4 regions of the Streptomyces sp. CRN 30 genome follow, and region 1 is predicted to be linked to each of the others. Evidence: riboswitches for the same ligand, from Rfam matches in the RefSeq annotation. Region 1 holds a riboswitch; each other region holds the start of a gene.
The links. Region 1 has a riboswitch for thiamine pyrophosphate ahead of thiO (glycine oxidase ThiO). Riboswitches for the same ligand answer to the same signal wherever they lie in the genome.

Region 1 (4,505 bases):
CGGTACGCGAGCCGGCCCGCCTCCACCGCGTGCCGCATGCCCTCCGCCATGAGCACCGGCTCCTGGGCGCGGGTCACGGCCGAGGCGAGCATCACGCCCGCGCAGCCGAGCTCCATGGCGAGCGCCACGTCGGACGCCGTACCGGCGCCGGCGTCGAGGATGACCGGCACGCGCGCGTGCTCCACGATCAGCTGGAAGTTGTGCGGGTTGCGGATGCCCAGGCCGGAGCCGATGGGCGAGCCCAGCGGCATGATCGCCGCGCAGCCCACGTCCTGGAGCTTCCGGGCGAGGACCGGGTCGTCGTTGGTGTACGGCAGCACCGTGAAGCCGTCGTCGACCAGGGTCTCGGCGGCGTCGAGGAGCTCGATCGGGTCGGGCAGCAGCGTGCGCTCGTCGGCGATGACCTCCAGCTTCACCAGGTCGGTGCCGAGGGCCTCGCGCGCGAGGCGGGCGGTCAGCACGGCCTCGCCCGCGGTGAAGCAGCCCGCCGTGTTGGGCAGCAGGCGGATGCCCAGCTTCTCCAGCACGGACAGGACCGAGCCGTGGGACTTCGGGTCCACGCGGCGCATCGCGACCGTCGTCAGCTCGGTGCCGGAGGCCACCAGGGCGCGCTCCATGAGGTCCAGGCTGGGCGCGCCGCCCGTGCCCATGATCAGCCGGGAGGCGTACGTCGTGCCGCCGAGGACGAACGGATCGTCGGCCATGGGTCAGCCTCCTTGGACTGCGGTGAGGACTTCGACGCGGTCTCCCTCGGAGAGGGGGGTGGACGACCACTGCGCGCGTGGGACGACGGTTTCGTTGAGGGCGGCGGCGACACCGGAGGGGGCCGCGGTGAGGGTGCTCACCAGCGCGTCCAGTGCGGTGTCCGCGGCGATCCGCCGGGACTCGCCGTTGACCGAGATGTCTATGCGGGCCGGTCCGGTGTTCATGCGGGCTGCTCCGAGAGGGCGGTGGCCGGGTGTGCGGTGGCGGCGAACCGCCGGGGGCTGAAGTCGCGGGCCACGTCCGGGAGGGCGCCGGTGGTGAGCACGTGCGCCAGGACGTCCCCGGTGACCGGGGTGAGGAGCACGCCGTTGCGGTAGTGCCCGGTGGCCAGCGCGAGGCCGTCCAGGTCGGTCGGGCCGAGCAGGGGTGCGTTGTCGGGGGAGCCGGGGCGCAGTCCCGCGCGCGTCTCGGTGAGCGGCAGTTCCGTGATGCCGGGGACCAGTTCGTGCGCGTCCCGCAGCAGCTCGTACACGCCGCCCGCGGTCACCGTGGTGTCCCAGCCGAGCTCCTCGCTGGTCGCGCCGACGACGAGCTCGCCGTTCTCCCGGGGCACCAGGTAGACGTGGCTGCCGCGGACCACGGCGCGCACGGTCCGGCTGAGGAACGGCGCGTACTGCGGGGGCACCGCCAGCCGCACGACCTGACCCTTCACGGGGCGTACGGGCGGCAGGACGGTGTCGGGCAGGCCGCCGACCCGGCCGCTGAGGCTGCCGGCGGCGAGCACGACCTGTCCGGCGGCCAGCCCGGTGCCGTCGGCGGTCCGCACCCCGGTGACCCGCTCCCGGGCGACCACGACCTCCTCGGCCCACACCCGGTGGAAGACCACTCCGGCGCGCTCGCAGGCCCGCACGAGGGCCCGGGCGAGGCGCCGGGGGTCTATCTGGTGGTCACCGTCGACGCGCAGCCCGCCGCGCACGCCCGGCGCGAGCATCGGCTCGAGCCGGCGGCACTCGCGTCCGCTCAGCCACTCGGAGGTGAGGCCGGACCGGGTCTGCAGGGCGTGCAGTTCCCGCAGGTGGGCGCGGTCGTCGCTGTCGAGCGCGACCGCGAGCGTGCCGCACTGCCGGTAGCCCGGGTCCAGGCCGGCCGCCTCGGCCAGCTCGGCGGCGAAGGCGGGATAGCGGCGCGCGGACTCCAGGTTGAGCCCCAGCAGGGTCTCCTCGCCGTAGTGCAGCTCCGTGACGGCGGCCAGCATTCCGGCCGCCACCTGCGCCGCCCCGCCACCGGGCTCGGGGTCCACCACCGCCGTGGCGAGTCCGCGCTGCGCGGCCCGCCAAGCCGTCACCAGCCCGATGATGCCGCCCCCGACGACGAGGACGTCCGGTGTGCGGGCGTCCGGTGCGTGTGTACGCGACATGGCCGTCCAGCCCCTCCCTTCGCCGGCATGACCCGGATCAGGTTCGTACGGTCGGAGGCCGCCAGCCTCCCTCTCAGCCCGGTGCGCCCGGGCTCCCGCGAGTGTCTTACGGTGGCCACCCTAGCCCGCAGCGCAGCTCACTCGTAAGGGAGCCTCCGTCCATGGTCCGATCGCTCGACGGTCTCGTCCTCGCCCCCGTGGCCGACCAGTCACCGGGCCAGGTGGGCACCCGCACCCGGTTCACGTACCACGAGGAGGACGGCCGGGTCTGGGCCGAGTACGCGGGTGGCGACGTCGTGCGCGGGCACCTGGTGGGCACCCGCGCGGGCGACCGGCTCGACTTCCGGTACGTGCAGCTGAAGCGGGACGGGAGCACGTCCTCGGGGCACTGCGTGTCCCTGGTGACCGAGCTCCCGGACGGGCGCGTCCGGCTCACCGAGACCTGGGAGTGGGAGTCGCAGCCGGGCAGCGGCACCAGTGTCGTGGAACAGGTCACGGACCCGGTTCGCTGACTGATGGAGCGTCAGTTGTCTAAGGTGATCAGGTGAGCGAGCAGACGCGGGCGCGGGGGCGGACGACGGGACGGGTCGTCGTGGTGGGCGCGGGCATGGCCGGGGTGCAGACCGCGGTCGCCCTGCGGGAGCAGGGCTTCACCGGGGGCGTGACGCTGATCGGCGCCGAGCCGCACCAGCCGTACGACCGGCCGCCGCTGTCCAAGGCCGTCCTGCTCGGCAAGGCCGAGGGCTCCGCCTTCGACGTCGACTTCGAGGCGCTCGGCATCGGGCTGCGGCTCGGCCGCGAGGTGCTGGGCGTGCGCCCCGGCGACCACGAACTGGACACGGCCGAGGGGCCCGTCCCGTACGACGTGCTGGTCGTCGCGACCGGCGCGGAACCGGTGCGGCTGCCCGGCGCGGAGGGCGTGCCCGGCGTCCACCTGCTGCGCACCCTGGACGACGCGGAACGGCTGCGGCCGGTCCTGGCCCGGCAGCACGACGTCGTCGTGGTGGGCGCGGGCTGGATCGGGGCGGAGTTCGCGACGGCCGCGCGGGAGGCGGGCTGCGCGGTCACGGTCGTCGAGGCCGCGGACCGTCCGCTCGCGGGCGCCCTGCCCGCCGAGGTGGCCGCGCCGATGACCGGCTGGTACGCGGACAGCGGGGTGACCCTGCGCACCCGCGCGCGCGTGGTGCGCGTCGAGGACGGGACGGTCGTCCTCGACGACGGTGCGCGGGTGCCGGCGGGCGCGGTGGTCGTGGGCGTCGGAGCGCGCCCGGCGACGGCCTGGCTGGCGGGCTCGGGCATCGAGCTCGGAGCGCACGGGGAGGTCGTGGCCGACGCGCACCTGCGCGCCTCCGTGCCCGACGTGTACGCGGTCGGCGACTGCGCCTCCTTCCCCTCCGGCCGGTACGGCGAGCGCCTGCTGATCCACCACTGGGACAACGCCCTCCAGGGCCCCCGCACGGTCGCGGCCGACATCATCGGGGAGGCCCCGGTGGCGTACGACCCCGTCCCGTACTTCTGGTCGGAGCAGTTCGGCCGGTTCGTGCAGTACGCCGGGCACCACGCGGCGGCCGACACGACGGTGTGGCGCGGTGACCCCGCGGGCGCGGCCTGGACCGTCTGCTGGCTCCGTGAGGACCGGCTCGTCGCCCTCCTGGCGGTGGGCCGCCCCCGCGACCTCGCCCAGGGCCGCAAGCTCGTCGAGGCGGGCACGGTACTGGACCGGACCCTTCTGGCGGATCCGGCGAGGCCCCTCAAGGCGGCCACGCGCTAGCGGGCAGGGGGCCCGTGCCGCCCCCCGCCGGCCCGGCGGGCACCCCCGTGACCTCGCACGTCAGGAGCGGCGGAGAAGGCACTCGGGGGGTGCGTGGCTGTCACCCCGGCCGGGGGCATGGCAGGCTGGTGCCGTGACCGAGATTGACGCAAAGATCGATGCTCTCGTCCCCGCGTGGCTGACCCTGCCCGACATCGCCGAACAGCTCGACGTCGAGGTGACCCGGGTCCGGCAGCTGGTCAAGGAGGGCCAGCTCATCGCCGTACGCCGGGGTGAGAACCGCGCACTGCACGTCCCCGCCGCCTTCATCGACGAGGACAAGGTCGTCAAGGGGCTGACGGGCACCCTGACGCTCCTGCGGGACGACGGCTTCACGGACGAAGAGATGCTGGAGTGGCTCTTCACGCCCGACGACAGCCTGCCCGGCACCCCGGCCCAGGCCCTGAGCGAGAACCGCGGTACGGAGGTCAAGCGCCGCGCCCAGGCGCTCGCCGTCTGAACCGACCATCACCGCCCGGCGTGCGGGCGGTCCGGGCCGCACGACGCCCCGGACCGCCCGCACGCCACCGACCTGGGGGGAGCACCACCATGCCCGGCACCACGCGCCGACAG
Region 2 (4,505 bases), on a different contig from region 1:
GTGCAGTTCCTGATCGACGACGGTGCCTGGTGGCAGGGTCTGCTCCTGGGCCTCGCCGTCGCCGTCAGCGCGACGCTGGGCGATCTCGGCGAGTCGATGATCAAGCGGGACCTCGGCATCAAGGACATGGGCACGCTGCTGCCCGGTCACGGCGGCATCATGGACCGCCTGGACTCCTTGCTGCCGACGGCTCCGGTGGTGTGGCTGCTGTTGGTGATCTTCGTCGGAAGCGGCTGACCTGGCATTTTCGCCGCTGCATGCTGAGAAGGGTCCGCTGTCCACAGGGTGGCGGGCCCTTCTTCGTACGTCTGCGACACTTGTAGAGCCATGCCTAAGCCCGGAGAACTCACTTTCGTCGCCCCGCGCGGAGCCAAGAAGCCGCCGCGGCATCTCGCCGATCTCACGCCCGCCCAGCGCAAGGAGGCGGTCGCCGAGGCCGGTGAGAAGCCGTTCCGTGCCAAGCAGCTCTCGCAGCACTACTTCGCGCGGTACGCGCACGACCCGCAGGAGTGGACCGACATCCCCGCCGGCTCCCGGGAGAGGCTGCGCGAGGCGCTGCTGCCCGAGCTGATGACGGTCGTGCGCCACCTGTCCACGGACGAGGGCACCACCCGCAAGACGCTGTGGCGGCTCTTCGACGGCACGCTGGTCGAGTCGGTGCTCATGCGCTACCCGGACCGGGTCACCATGTGCATCAGCTCGCAGGCAGGCTGCGGGATGAACTGCCCGTTCTGCGCCACGGGCCAGGCGGGCCTCGACCGCAACCTCTCGACCGCCGAGATCGTGCACCAGATCGTGGACGGGATGCGCGCGCTCCGCGACGGCGAGGTCCCCGGCGGCCCGGCGCGTCTCAGCAACATCGTCTTCATGGGGATGGGCGAGCCCCTCGCCAACTACAACCGGGTCGTGGGAGCCATCCGCCGGCTGACCGACCCGGAGCCCGACGGCGTCGGCCTGTCCCAGCGGGGCATCACCGTCTCCACGGTCGGCCTCGTCCCGGCGATCAACCGCCTCGCCGACGAGGGCCTCAAGTGCCGCCTGGCGATCTCGCTGCACGCGCCCGACGACGAGCTGCGCGACACCCTCGTACCGGTCAACACCCGGTGGAAGGTGCGCGAGGTGCTGGACGCCGGGTTCGACTACGCGGCGCGGTCCGGCCGCCGGCTCTCCATCGAGTACGCGCTGATCCGCGACATCAACGACCAGGCGTGGCGCGGCGACCGGCTCGGGCGGCTGCTCAAGGGCAAGCCCGTGCACGTCAACCTCATCCCGCTCAACCCCACCCCGGGCTCCAAGTGGACCGCGTCCCGGCCCGAGGACGAGAAGGCGTTCGTCGAGGCGATCGCGGCCCACGGGGTGCCGGTGACCGTCCGGGACACCCGTGGTCAGGAGATCGACGGGGCGTGCGGTCAGCTCGCCGCCACCGAGCGGTAACCTGGCGACGCGGGAACACATCTTCATATTCCGACAGGGGAGCGCCACAGCGCTGAGAGTGCGGCACCGAGCCGCAGACCCTCCGAACCTGGCCCAGGTCATTCTGGGTAGGGAGATCGGTCACCACTCATCGAGCTGTTGCGCCCTGCCCGGACTCCCGACGGAGCTCCGGGCAGGGCCGCGTCTCTTCCTGGTCCGTCCCAGGAGGAAAAAGTGAGCATCACACGCAAGGCCACCGTCCTGGCCGTCGGGATCGGTCTCGTCGCGCTGTCCGCGTGCGGGTCCTCGTCCGACGACGAGGCGTCCGGCGGCGACTCCAAAACCGTCACCCTCGTCAGCCACGACTCGTGGGCCGCGTCGAAGGACGTCATCGCCGCCTTCGAGAAGAGCTCCGGGTACCAGGTCAAGGTGCTGGAGGACGGCGATGCCGGGCAGGCCGTCAACAAGGCGATCCTCACCAAGGACAACCCGCAGGGCGACGTCCTCTTCGGCGTCGACAACACCCTGCTCTCCCGCGCCCTCGACAACGGGCTCTTCCAGCCGTACGAGGCGAAGGGCGTCGACGGCGTGGACAAGAGCTACCGGCTGGACGACCGGAACCGGGTCACGCCCGTCGACTACGGCGACATCTGCGTCAACTACGACAAGGCGTACTTCAGCGAGCACGGGATCGATCCGCCGACGTCGTTCGCGGACCTCGTCGAGCCGGCCTACAAGAACCTGCTGGTGACCGAGAACGCCGGGACGTCGTCGCCGGGCCTTGGGTTCCTGCTCGGGACCGCCGCCGCGTACGGCGATGAGGGCTGGGAGGGGTACTGGAAGAAGCTCCGGGCCAACGGTGTGAAGGTCGTCGACGGGTGGGAGCAGGCGTACAACGAGGAGTTCTCCGGGTCGGCCGGCGGCAAGAAGGCCGGCGGTGACCGGCCGCTCGTCGTCTCCTACGCCTCCTCGCCGCCGGTGGAGGTCGTCTACGCCGACCCGCAGCCGAAGACCGCGCCCACCGGCGTGGCGACCGGCACGTGCTTCCGGCAGACCGAGTTCGCCGGGCTGCTGAGCAACGCGGAGAACCCCGAGGGCGGCAAGGCGCTCCTGGACTTCCTGATCAGCAAGAGGTTCCAGGAGGACATGCCGCTGAACATGTACGTCAACCCGGTCGTCGACGACGCCGAGCTGCCCGCCGTGTACTCGGACAACATTCCGGAGATCGACGACCCGGAGACGATGGCCCCGGCGGAGATCGCCGGCAACCGCGACGACTGGGTCAGGTCGTGGACCTCGCTCGTACTCAAGTAGGCAGCGAGGCAAGGGCCGGGCGGCGCGGTGACGCGGCGCGGCTCGGCCTGCTCGCCGTGCCCGTCGCGTTCTTCGCCGTCTTCTTCGCCTGGCCCGTCGCGGCGATCGTCGCGCGGGGGCTGAAGGACGACGCCGGGTGGCACCTCGGCCGGATCACGGAGGTGCTGACCGCCTCCGACGTACGGCACGTCCTGTGGTTCACCACCTGGCAGGCGCTGGCGTCCACCGCGCTCACCCTGCTGATCGCGCTGCCGGGCGCGTACGTCTTCGCCCGGCTCGACTTTCCCGGCAAGCAGGTGCTGCGGGCCGTGGTGACGGTGCCGTTCGTGCTGCCGACCGTCGTCGTCGGGACGGCGTTCCTGGCGCTGGTCGGCCGCGGCGGGCTGCTCGACGACCTGTGGGGCGTACGCCTGGACACCACCGTGTGGGCGATCCTGCTCGCGCACGTCTTCTTCAACTACGCCGTCGTCGTGCGCACCGTCGGCGGGCTGTGGGCGCAGCTCGACCCGCGGCAGGAGGAGGCCGCGCGGATGCTCGGCGCCTCCCGGTTCGCCGCCTGGCGGCGGGTCACGCTGCCCGCGCTGGTGCCCGCCGTCGCCGCCGCCGCGCTGATGGTGTTCCTGTTCACCTTCACCTCCTTCGGTGTCGTGCAGATCCTCGGCGGGCCCACCTTCTCCACCCTGGAGGTGGAGATCTACCGGCAGACCTCGCAGCTCTTCGACCTGTCCACGGCCGCCGTGCTGACGATGATCCAGTTCGCGGCGGTCCTCGCGATCCTCGCCGTGCACGCCTGGACGGTACGGCGGCGGGAGACCGCGCTGCGTCTGGTCGACGCCGCCCGGACCGCGCGCCGGCCGCGCGGCGCCGGGCAGTGGGCGCTGCTGGGCGGGGTCCTCGCCACCGTCGCCGTACTGGTCCTGCTGCCGCTCGCCGTGCTGGTCGGGCGGTCGCTGGGCGACGGCTTCGGCTACTACCGGGCGCTGACCCGCGAGGACGGCGGCGCCTTCCTGGTCCCGCCGATCGACGCCGTCGGCAACTCCCTGACGTACGCCCTCGCCGCCACCGCGATCGCCGTGGTGATCGGCGGTCTCGCGGCGGCCGCGCTGACCCGCCGGGACGCCGGCCGGCTCGTACGGGGCTTCGACGCGCTGCTGATGCTGCCGCTCGGGGTGTCGGCGGTGACGGTCGGCTTCGGGTTCCTGATCGCGCTGGACGAACCCCCGCTGGACCTCCGCTCCTCGTGGCTTCTGGTGCCGCTCGCCCAGGCGCTGGTCGGTGTCCCCTTCGTCGTACGGACCATGCTGCCCGTGCTGCGCGCGGTGGACGGGCGGCTGCGGGAGGCGGCGGCCGTGCTCGGCGCGTCGCCGTGGCGGGTGTGGCGGGAGGTGGACCTGCCGATGGTGCGGCGGGCGCTGCTCGTCGCGGCGGGGTTCGCGTTCGCGGTGTCCCTCGGGGAGTTCGGGGCGACGGTGTTCATCGCGCGGCCCGACAACCCGACGCTGCCGGTGGCCGTGGCGCGGCTGCTGGGGCGGCCGGGAGAGCTGAACTACGGCCAGGCGATGGCCCTGTCGACGATATTGATGCTGGTGTGCGCTGTGGCCCTGGTGGTGCTGGAGCGACTGCGGACCGACCGAACCGGGGAGTTCTGAGCATGCGGAGCCTGCTGACCCTTCAAGGGGCCACCGTCCGGTTCGGCGGACGGGCCGTGCTCGACGCGGTCGGTCTCGATGTCGCCGAACACGAGGTGGTGTGCGTGCTCGGGCCCAGCGGCAGCGGCA
Region 3 (4,505 bases), on a different contig from region 1:
CCGCCGGTTCGCCGGTGGCCGCGCCGACGATGTCCGCGGCGACCGTGCGCGGCCCCTGGAGGGCGTTGTCCCAGTGGTGCACGAGGAGCCGCTCGCCGTAGCGGCCGGAGGGGAAGGACGCGCAGTCGCCGACCGCGTGGACGTCCGGTACGGAGGCGCGCAGCCGGTCGTCGGCGAGTACCTCGCCGTGGGCGCCGAGGGCGATGCCGGAGCCGGCGAGCCACGCGGTGGCGGGCCGGGCGCCGACCCCGACGACGACCGCGCCCGCGGGCAGCCGGGTGCCGTCGTCGAGGACGACCGCGCCGGGCTCGACGCGCGCCACACGCGCGCGGGTGCGCAGAACGGCTCCGGCGTCGGCGTACCAGCCGGTCATCGGGGCGGCCACCTCCGCGGGCAGCGCGCCGGCCAGCGGCCGGTCGGCGGCCTCCACGACGGTCACCGCGCACCCGGCCTCCCGCGCGGCGGTCGCGAACTCGGCGCCGATCCACCCCGCGCCGACGACCACGACGTCGTGCTGGGCGGTGAGCACCGGGCGCAGCCGCGCGGCGTCGTCCAGGGTGCGCAGCAGGTGGACGCCGGGGACCCCGTCGGCGCCGGGCAGCCGGAGCGGCTCGGCGCCGGTCGCGAGGACCAGGGCGTCGTAGGGCACCGGTCCCGCGGAGGTGTCGAGGAGGTGGTCGCCGGGGCGGACGGCCAGTGCCTCGCAGCCGAGCCGCACCTCGATGCCGAGCGCCTCGAAGTCGATGTCGAAGGCGGAGCCGTCGGCCGTGCCGAGGAGGACGGCCTTGGACAGCGGGGGCCGGTCGTAGGGCGGGTGCGGCTCCGCGCCGATCAGCGTCACCGTGCCGGTGAACCCCTGCTCGCGCAGGGCGACCGCCGTCTGCACGCCGGCCATGCCGGCGCCCACGACGACCACGCGCCGCGCGGAGCCTCCTCGCTCCTGCGTCTGCTCGCTCACCTGATCACCTTAGACACCTGACTCACTGTCAGTCAGGGGGCACGGTCAGTGAGGTGCTGCACATTCCGCTGGGTGTTCCGCGACCTGTTCCACGACGCTCGTGCCGCTGCCCGCGCGGGACTCCCACTCCCAGGTCTCCTCCAGGCGCACCCGCCCGTCGGGGAGCGCGACGACGGTGGAGCGGCAGTGACCCGAGGCGGTGGTGCCGTCGGTCCTGAGCTGCACGTAGCGGAAGTCGAGGCGGTCCCCCGCGCGCGTGCCGACGAGGTGGCCGCGCGCGATGTCGCCGCCCGCGTACTCGGCCCAGACCGCGCCGTCCGCCTCGTGGTACGTGAAGCGGGTGCCGGTGCCCACCTGTCCTGGGGCCTGGTCGGTCACGGGGGCGAGGACGAGGCCGTCGAGCGAAGGTGCCACCTGGGGACGCTCCCTTACAGCGGTCGATGACGAGCGGTTAGGGTGGCCAACGTAAAGCACTCGCGGGAGCCCGGACGCACCGGGCTGAGAGGGAGGCTGGCGGCCTCCGACCGTACGAACCTGATCCGGGTCATGCCGGCGAAGGGAGGGGCTGGAAGCCCATGGCGCCTACGTCCGAACCACCGCGCACCGGTGACGTCCTGGTCGTCGGGGGCGGGATCATCGGCCTGGTCACGGCCTGGCGGGCCGCGCAGCGCGGGCTGGCCACGGCGGTGGTGGACCCCGCGCCGGGCGGCGGGGCCGCGCGCGTGGCGGCCGGGATGCTGGCCGCCGTCACCGAGCTGCACTACGGCGAGCAGACGCTCCTCGCGCTGAACCTGGCGTCGGCCCGCCGCTACCCGTCCTTCGCCGCCGAGCTGTCCGACGCGACCGGCCTCGACCTCGGCTACCGCCCCTGCGGCACCCTCGCCGTCGCGCTCGACGCCGACGACCGGGCGCACCTGCGCGAGCTGCACGCGTTCCAGCGGCGGTCGGGCCTGGAGTCCGAGTGGCTGTCGGGGCGTGAGTGCCGGCGCCTGGAGCCGATGCTGGCGCCGGGTGTGCGCGGCGGCCTGCGGGTCGACGGCGACCACCAGATCGACCCCAGGCTGCTGGCCGCGGCGCTGCTCGTCGCCTGCGAACGGGCCGGGGTGGCCTTCCACCGGACCACGGCCGGGCGGCTCACCGTCGCCGGGGACCGGGCCACGGGTGTGGTGACGGCCGACGGCACCACCCTGGAGGCGGACCGGACCGTGCTGGCCGCGGGCAGCCTCAGCAGCCGGCTGGCGGGCGTCCCCGGCGGTCTGCTGCCGCCGGTACGGCCCGTGAAGGGCCAGGTGGTGCGGTTGACGATGCCGTCCGGGCAGCCGCCGCTGCTGCACCGCACGGTCCGCGCGGTGGTCCGCGGCAACCCCCTGTACCTCGTTCCGCGCGAGAGCGGCGAACTCGTCGTCGGCGCGACCAGCGAGGAACTGGGCTGGGACACCACGGTCACCGCGGGCGGCGTCTACGAGCTGCTGCGGGACGCCCACGAGCTGGTCCCGGGCATCACCGAGCTGCCTCTGGCGGAGACCCTCGCGGGCCTGCGCCCCGGCTCCCCGGACAACGCGCCGCTGCTCGGCCCGACCGCGCTGGACGGCCTGCTGCTGGCCACCGGGCACTTCCGCAACGGCGTGCTGCTCACGCCCGTCACCGGCGACGTCATGGCGCACGTACTGACCACCGGGGAGCTGCCCGAGGAGGCCCGCCCCTTCACCCCCGGGCGGTTCGGCGCCGCCCCCGCACCCACGGAGCAGCCGGCATGATCATCACGGTCAACGGGGAGCCGCGCGAGACGGCCCCCGGCACCGCCCTGGACGCCCTCGTACGGACGCTCACCGCGGCGCCGTCCGGAGTGGCCGCCGCCCTCAACGAGACAGTCGTCCCGCGCGCCCAGTGGCCCGCCACCGCGCTGGCCGACGGCGACCGCGTCGAAGTCCTCACCGCCGTACAAGGAGGCTGATCCCATGGCCGACGACCCCTTCGTCCTCGGCGGTACGTCGTATACGTCCCGCCTGATCATGGGCACGGGCGGGGCGCCCAGCCTCGACGTGCTGGAACGCTCCCTGGTGGCGTCCGGGACCGAGCTGACGACGGTCGCGATGCGGCGCGTGGACCCGTCCGTGCACGGCTCGGTGCTGTCGGTGCTGGAGCGGCTCGGCATCCGGGTGCTGCCCAACACGGCGGGGTGCTTCACCGCCGGGGAGGCCGTGCTCACCGCCCGCCTCGCGCGCGAGGCGCTCGGTACCGACCTGGTGAAGCTGGAGGTCATCGCCGACGAGCGCACCCTGCTGCCGGACCCGGTGGAGCTGCTGGACGCGGCGGAGACGCTGGTCGACGACGGTTTCACGGTGTTGCCTTACACCAACGACGACCCGGTGCTGGCGCGGAAGCTGGAGGACGTCGGCTGCGCGGCGATCATGCCGCTCGGCTCGCCCATCGGCTCCGGGCTGGGCATCCGCAACCCGCACAACTTCCAGCTGATCGTCGAGCACGCGCGCGTACCGGTGATCCTGGACGCGGGTGCCGGTACGGCGTCGGACGCCTCGCTGGCGATGGAGCTGGGCTGCGCCGGTGTGATGCTGGCGTCGGCGGTGACCCGGGCGCAGGAGCCGGTGCTCATGGCGGAGGCGATGCGGCACGCGGTGGAGGCGGGCCGGCTGGCCCGGCGGGCGGGCCGCATCCCGCGCCGGCACTTCGCCGAGGCGTCCTCCCCGACGGCGGGCCTCGCGGCACTGGACCCGGAGCGCCCAGCGTTCTAGGGCGTGCCTGATGGATCTCCGTGGACGGAGGCCCTGGGCGCCGCCCGCGCGTGGGTTGCGTCACAGGTCGGCTGCAACAGGGGGTCCGGGGCGGCCGGACACAGCTCGCTGTCAGCGACGGCTCGTAGACTCACCTGCGTGGACACGACCCTTCAGGACCCTCTGGTCGGGCAGGTGCTCGACGGCCGGTACCGCGTCGAGGCGCGGATCGCGGTCGGCGGGATGGCCACGGTCTACCGGGCCGTGGACACCCGCCTCGACCGCGTGCTCGCGCTGAAGGTGATGCACCCGGCGCTCGCGGCCGACGGCACGTTCGTCGACCGGTTCATCCGCGAGGCCAAGTCCGTGGCCCGGCTCGCCCACCCCAACGTCGTCCAGGTCTTCGACCAGGGCACCGACGGCGGGTACGTCTACCTGGCCATGGAGTACGTGTCCGGCTGCACCCTGCGGGACGTGCTGCGCGAGCGCGGGGCGCTCCAGCCGCGGGCCGCCCTGGACATCCTGGAGCCGGTGCTGGCCGCGCTCGGCGCCGCGCACCGCGCGGGGTTCGTGCACCGCGACATGAAACCGGAGAACGTGCTGATAGGGGACGACGGCCGGGTCAAGGTCGCCGACTTCGGCCTGGTCCGGGCGGTGAACACGGTCACCAGCACGACCGGCGCGGTCCTCGGCACCGTCTCCTACCTGGCGCCCGAGCAGATCGAGCACGGCACCGCCGACCCCCGGGTCGACGTCTACGCGTGCGGTGTCGTCCTGTACGAGATGCTGACCGGCGCCAAGCCGCACGCCGGGGA
Region 4 (4,505 bases), on a different contig from region 1:
TCTGCCGGTAGATCTCCACCTCCAGCGTGGCGAACGTCGGCCCGCCCAGGATCTGCACCACCCCGAACGAGGTGAAGGTGAAGAGGAAGACCATGAGCGCGGCCGCCGCCACCGCCGGGCCGAGCGCGGGCAGCGTCACCTTCCGCCAGGCCGTGAGGCGGGACGCACCGAGCATCCGCGCGGCCTCCTCCTGGCGCGGATCGAGCTGGGACCAGAGCCCGCCGACCGTGCGCACGACGACCGCGTAGTTGAAGAAGACGTGGGCGAGCAGGATGGCCCAGACCGTGGTGTCGAGCCGTACGCCCCACAGCTCGTCGAGCAGCCCGCCGCGCCCCAGCAGGGCCAGGAAGGCGGTTCCGACGACGACGGTGGGCAGCACGAACGGCACGGTGACGACCGCGCGCAGGACCTGCTTGCCCCTGAACTCGAAGCGCGCGAAGACGTACGCGCCGGGGAGTGCGATCAGCAGGGTGAGCGCCGTGGAGGCGAGCGCCTGCCAGGTGGTGAACCACAGCACGTGCCGGATCCCGGAGTCCGCCAGCACGTCCCCGATGCGCCCGAACTTCCAGTTCCCGTCGATCCTCAGCCCGCGCGCGACGATCGCGGCGACGGGACGGGCGAAGAAGAGCGCGAAGAACGCGACCGGCAGGGCCATCAGCCCCAGCCGGACCGCGCTCGGACGCAGGAGCCTTCTCCCTCTGCCCCGGGACGACCTCACTTCAGTACGAGCGACGTCCACGCCTTGACCCACTCGTCACGGTTCTCGGCGATCGTCTCCGGCGCCATGGTCTCCGGTTCGTCGACCTCGACGGCGTACTTGCGGTACTCCTCCGGCAGTTGCGCACCCTCCCGTACGGGATCGACGAACATGTTCAGCGGCATGTCGTCCTGGAAGGTCTTGCCGATCATGAAGTCCAGGAGCGCCTTGCCGCCCTCGGGGTTCCCGGCGTTGCTCAGCAGCCCCGCGTACTCCACCTGCCGGAAGCAGGTGCCCGTCGCGACACCGGTCGGCGCGGTCTCCGGCTGCGGGTCGGCGAAGATCGCCTCGGCGGGCGGCGAGGAGGCGTACGAGACGACCAGCGGCCGCTCGCCCCCGGCCTTCTTCCCGCCGGCGGACCCGGAGAACTCCTCGTTGTATGCCTGCTCCCAGCCGTCGACGACCTTGACGCCGTTGGCCTCGAGCTTCTTCCAGTAGTCCTGCCACTGGTCGTCCCCGTACGCGGCGGCGGTGCCGAGGAGGAAACCGAGACCCGGGGAGGAGGTGGCGGCGTTGGAGGTGACGAGGAGGTCCTTGTACGCGGGCTCGGCCAGGTCGTCGAAGGAGGCCGGCGGATCGAGCTCGTGCTCCGCGAAGTACGCCTTGTCGTAGTTGACGCAGACGTCACCCGTGTCGACTGCCGTCACCCGGTGCCCGTCCTGGTCGGCCCGGTACTCCGGCAGGACGGCGTCGGACTCCTTCGCCTCGTACGGCTGGAACAGCCCGTTGTCGAGGGCCCGGGACAGCAGGGTGTTGTCGACGCCGAAGAGGACGTCGCCCTGCGGGTTGTCCTTGGTCAGGATCGCCTTGTTGACGGCCTGCCCGGCGTCCCCGTCCTTCAGCACCCTGACCTGGTAACCGGACTCCTCCTCGAACGCCTCCAGTACGTCCTCGGAGGCGGCGAAGGAGTCGTGGCTGACGAGCGTGACGGTCTTCGGGTCGCCGTCGTCCCCGCTGCCGCCGCCGGAGTCGGACGACCCGCACGCGGCGAGCGTGAGGACCCCCAGGCCGATGACGACGGCAGCGCACTTCCTGGTGGTGCCGGTGGTGCTGGTGCTCACTGATTTTCCTCCTGGGATGACCAGGAAGAGACGCGGCCCTGCCCGGGACCCTCGCGGGTTCCCGGGCAGGGCGCAACAGCTCGAGTGGTGACCGATCTCCCTACCCAGAATGACCTGGGCCAGGTTCGGAGGGTCTGCGGATGCTCCCGCACTCTCAGCGCTGTGGCGCTCCCCTGTCGGAATATGAAGATGTGTGTACGCCGGTCAGCGTACCCCGCGGCCGGACGACGGCCCGCTGCCTACCGCTCGGTGGCCGCCAGCTGGCCGCACGCCCCGTCGATCTCCTGACCGCGGGTGTCCCGGACGGTGACCGGCACCCCGTGGGCCGCGATCGCCTCCACGAACGCCTTCTCGTCCTCGGGCCGCGAGGCGGTCCACTTGGAGCCGGGCGTCGGGTTGAGCGGGATCAGGTTCACGTGCACGGGCCTGCCCTTGAGCAGCCGCCCGAGGCGGTCGCCGCGCCACGCCTGGTCGTTGATGTCCCGGATGAGCGCGTACTCGATGGACAGCCGCCGCCCGGACCTGGCCGCGTACTCGAACCCGGCGTCCAGCACCTCGCGCACCTTCCACCGCGTGTTCACGGGGACGAGGGTGTCGCGCAGCTCGTCGTCCGGGGCGTGCAGCGAGATGGCGAGCCGGCACTTGAAGCCCTCGTCGGCGAACCGGTTGATGGCCGGGACCAGTCCGACGGTGGACACGGTGATCCCCCGCTGCGACAGCCCCAGCCCGTCCGGCTCCGGGTCGGTCAGCGCCCGGATGGCGCCCACGACCCGCTTGTAGTTGGCGAGCGGCTCCCCCATGCCCATGAAGACGATGTTGCTGAGCCGCGCCGGACCACCGGGGATCTCCCCGTCCCGGAGCGCCCGCATCCCGTCCACGATCTGGTGCACGATCTCGGCGGTGGACAGGTTCCGGTCGAGTCCGGCCTGGCCGGTGGCGCAGAACGGGCAGTTCATCCCGCAGCCGGCCTGCGAGCTGATGCACATGGTCACCCGGTCCGGGTAACGCATCAGCACGGACTCGACGAGCGTGCCGTCGAAGAGCCGCCACAGGGTCTTGCGGGTGGTTTCCTGGTCGGTCGACAGATGCCGCACGACCGTCATCAGCTCGGGAAGCAGTGCCTCCTGGAGCTTGGCGCGGGAGGAGGCGGGGATGTCGGTCCACTGCTCCGGGTCGTGCGCGTACCGCGCGAAGTAGTGCTGGGACAGCTGCTTCGCACGGAACGGCTTCTCGCCGACCGCGGCAACCGCCTCCTTGCGCTCGGCGGGCGTGAGGTCGGCGAGATGCCGCGGCGGCTTCTTGGCTCCGCGCGGCGCGACGAAAGTGAGTTCTCCGGGCTTAGGCATGGCTGGTCCAGTGTCGCAGATCAACTCCGGCAGCCCGGGCCGGAGCGGGGGTGGGGGTGGTCACCCCCGGGTGCCGGCTGTCGGCGCCGGCCGTCCCCGGACGGCCCAAGGACGGCCCGGGGACGGCCCGGGGGCTCGGCTACGCGAGCAGGCACACGGCCACTTCGTCCGGGAGCCGCTCCGCGGCGCGCGAAAGGGCCCGCCGTCGACAGGACGGAGGGCCCCTCACGTACGAGCAGCGCCGGCCGGGCGCCCGGGTCGGGTCAGCCCGTTCCCACGAACGCGACCATCAGCAGCCACACGACCGGAGCCGTGGGGAGCAGTGAGTCCAGGCGGTCCATGATCCCGCCGTGGCCCGGCAACAGGGTGCCCATGTCCTTGATGCCCAGGTCACGCTTGATCATGGACTCGCCGAGGTCACCGAGCGTGGCGCTGCCGGCAACGGCGAGGCCCATGAGCAGTCCCTGCCACCAGGTGCCGCCGTCGATGAGGAACTGCATGGACAGCGCGCCCACGACCATGGCGAAGGCGATCGCACCGAACAGTCCCTCGCGGGTCTTGCCGGGGCTGATGCGCGGGGCCAGCTTGCGCTTGCCGAAGCGCCAGCCGACGGCGTACGCGCCCGTGTCACTGACCACCGTCAGCAGCAGGAACACCAGGACCCGCCACGGGCCGTCGTCCGCGGTGAGCATCAGGGCGACGAAGGTGGCCAGGAACGGTACGTAGAAGGCCGCGAAGAGTCCCGCCGTGACGTCCTTGAGGTAGCCCTCGGGGGCTTCCGTCATCCGCCAGACCAGGACCGCGAGCGCGGTGAGCGCCATCGCCACCCACGCGCCGCCCGGACCCCGCACGTACCCGGCGACGACCATCGCCGCGCCACCGACCGCGAGCGGCACGAGGGGCGCCTTGATGGACTTGCGCTCCTGCAGGCGCGTCGTGAGCTCCCACAGACCCACCACCACGGCGACCGCTATGACACCGATGAACACGGCCTTGACGATGAACAGCGACGCCACGATCACCACGCCGAGTCCGACGCCGACCCCTATCGCGGCGGTCAGGTCACGGCCCGCGCTCTTCTTCTGCGGTGCGGGCTGCGGGGCGTCGGGCATGGGCTCCGGTTCCTGCGGCGCCGCCCTGCGGGACCGCGCCGGCGGCATCTCGTCGCGGACCGGGGGGCCGCCCGGCCGGGCGGCCCCCCGGTCGTCATCCTGGTTCCCGCCATGCGCGGGGACGTCGGGCACGATGGGCATGGGCCGAGTCTGCTGCGCTTGATGCGCATCGTACGCGGGACCCGCCGGGGCGGCCCCCTGGACAGGTCCTCGGTCGGACGGCCCCCAG

Region 2: it holds a riboswitch for thiamine pyrophosphate, as region 1 does, so the genes downstream of both, UW392_RS37420 (thiamine ABC transporter substrate-binding protein) here and thiO (glycine oxidase ThiO) in region 1, are expected to answer to the same signal.
Region 3: it holds a riboswitch for thiamine pyrophosphate, as region 1 does, so the genes downstream of both, thiO (glycine oxidase ThiO) here and thiO (glycine oxidase ThiO) in region 1, are expected to answer to the same signal.
Region 4: it holds a riboswitch for thiamine pyrophosphate, as region 1 does, so the genes downstream of both, UW392_RS00475 (thiamine ABC transporter substrate-binding protein) here and thiO (glycine oxidase ThiO) in region 1, are expected to answer to the same signal.

What each region holds. Positions count from the first base shown of each region.
Region 1 covers NZ_JAVRHI010000138.1:60,493-64,997, forward strand. The annotation lists gene UW392_RS13430 (thiazole synthase) at 1-704, opposite strand, end outside; gene thiS (sulfur carrier protein ThiS) at 708-929, opposite strand; gene thiO (glycine oxidase ThiO) at 926-2,122, opposite strand; TPP riboswitch at 2,120-2,231, opposite strand; gene UW392_RS13445 (hypothetical protein) at 2,284-2,634, shown strand; gene UW392_RS13450 (FAD-dependent oxidoreductase) at 2,667-3,893, shown strand; gene UW392_RS13455 (Rv2175c family DNA-binding protein) at 4,027-4,392, shown strand; gene thiE (thiamine phosphate synthase) at 4,482-4,505, shown strand, end outside.
Region 2 covers NZ_JAVRHI010000351.1:1,281-5,785, reverse strand. The annotation lists gene UW392_RS37430 (phosphatidate cytidylyltransferase) at 1-237, shown strand, start outside; gene rlmN (23S rRNA (adenine(2503)-C(2))-methyltransferase RlmN) at 328-1,434, shown strand; TPP riboswitch at 1,460-1,566, shown strand; gene UW392_RS37420 (thiamine ABC transporter substrate-binding protein) at 1,648-2,727, shown strand; gene UW392_RS37415 (iron ABC transporter permease) at 2,703-4,376, shown strand; gene UW392_RS37410 (ABC transporter ATP-binding protein) at 4,379-4,505, shown strand, end outside.
Region 3 covers NZ_JAVRHI010000062.1:16,886-21,390, forward strand. The annotation lists gene UW392_RS06295 (FAD-dependent oxidoreductase) at 1-958, opposite strand, end outside; gene UW392_RS06300 (hypothetical protein) at 1,004-1,372, opposite strand; TPP riboswitch at 1,425-1,536, shown strand; gene thiO (glycine oxidase ThiO) at 1,534-2,715, shown strand; gene thiS (sulfur carrier protein ThiS) at 2,712-2,912, shown strand; gene UW392_RS06315 (thiazole synthase) at 2,917-3,711, shown strand; gene pknB (Stk1 family PASTA domain-containing Ser/Thr kinase) at 3,850-4,505, shown strand, end outside.
Region 4 covers NZ_JAVRHI010000004.1:567-5,071, reverse strand. The annotation lists gene UW392_RS00480 (ABC transporter permease) at 1-655, opposite strand, end outside; gene UW392_RS00475 (thiamine ABC transporter substrate-binding protein) at 715-1,818, opposite strand; TPP riboswitch at 1,898-2,003, opposite strand; gene rlmN (23S rRNA (adenine(2503)-C(2))-methyltransferase RlmN) at 2,058-3,164, opposite strand; gene UW392_RS00465 (phosphatidate cytidylyltransferase) at 3,428-4,505, opposite strand, start outside.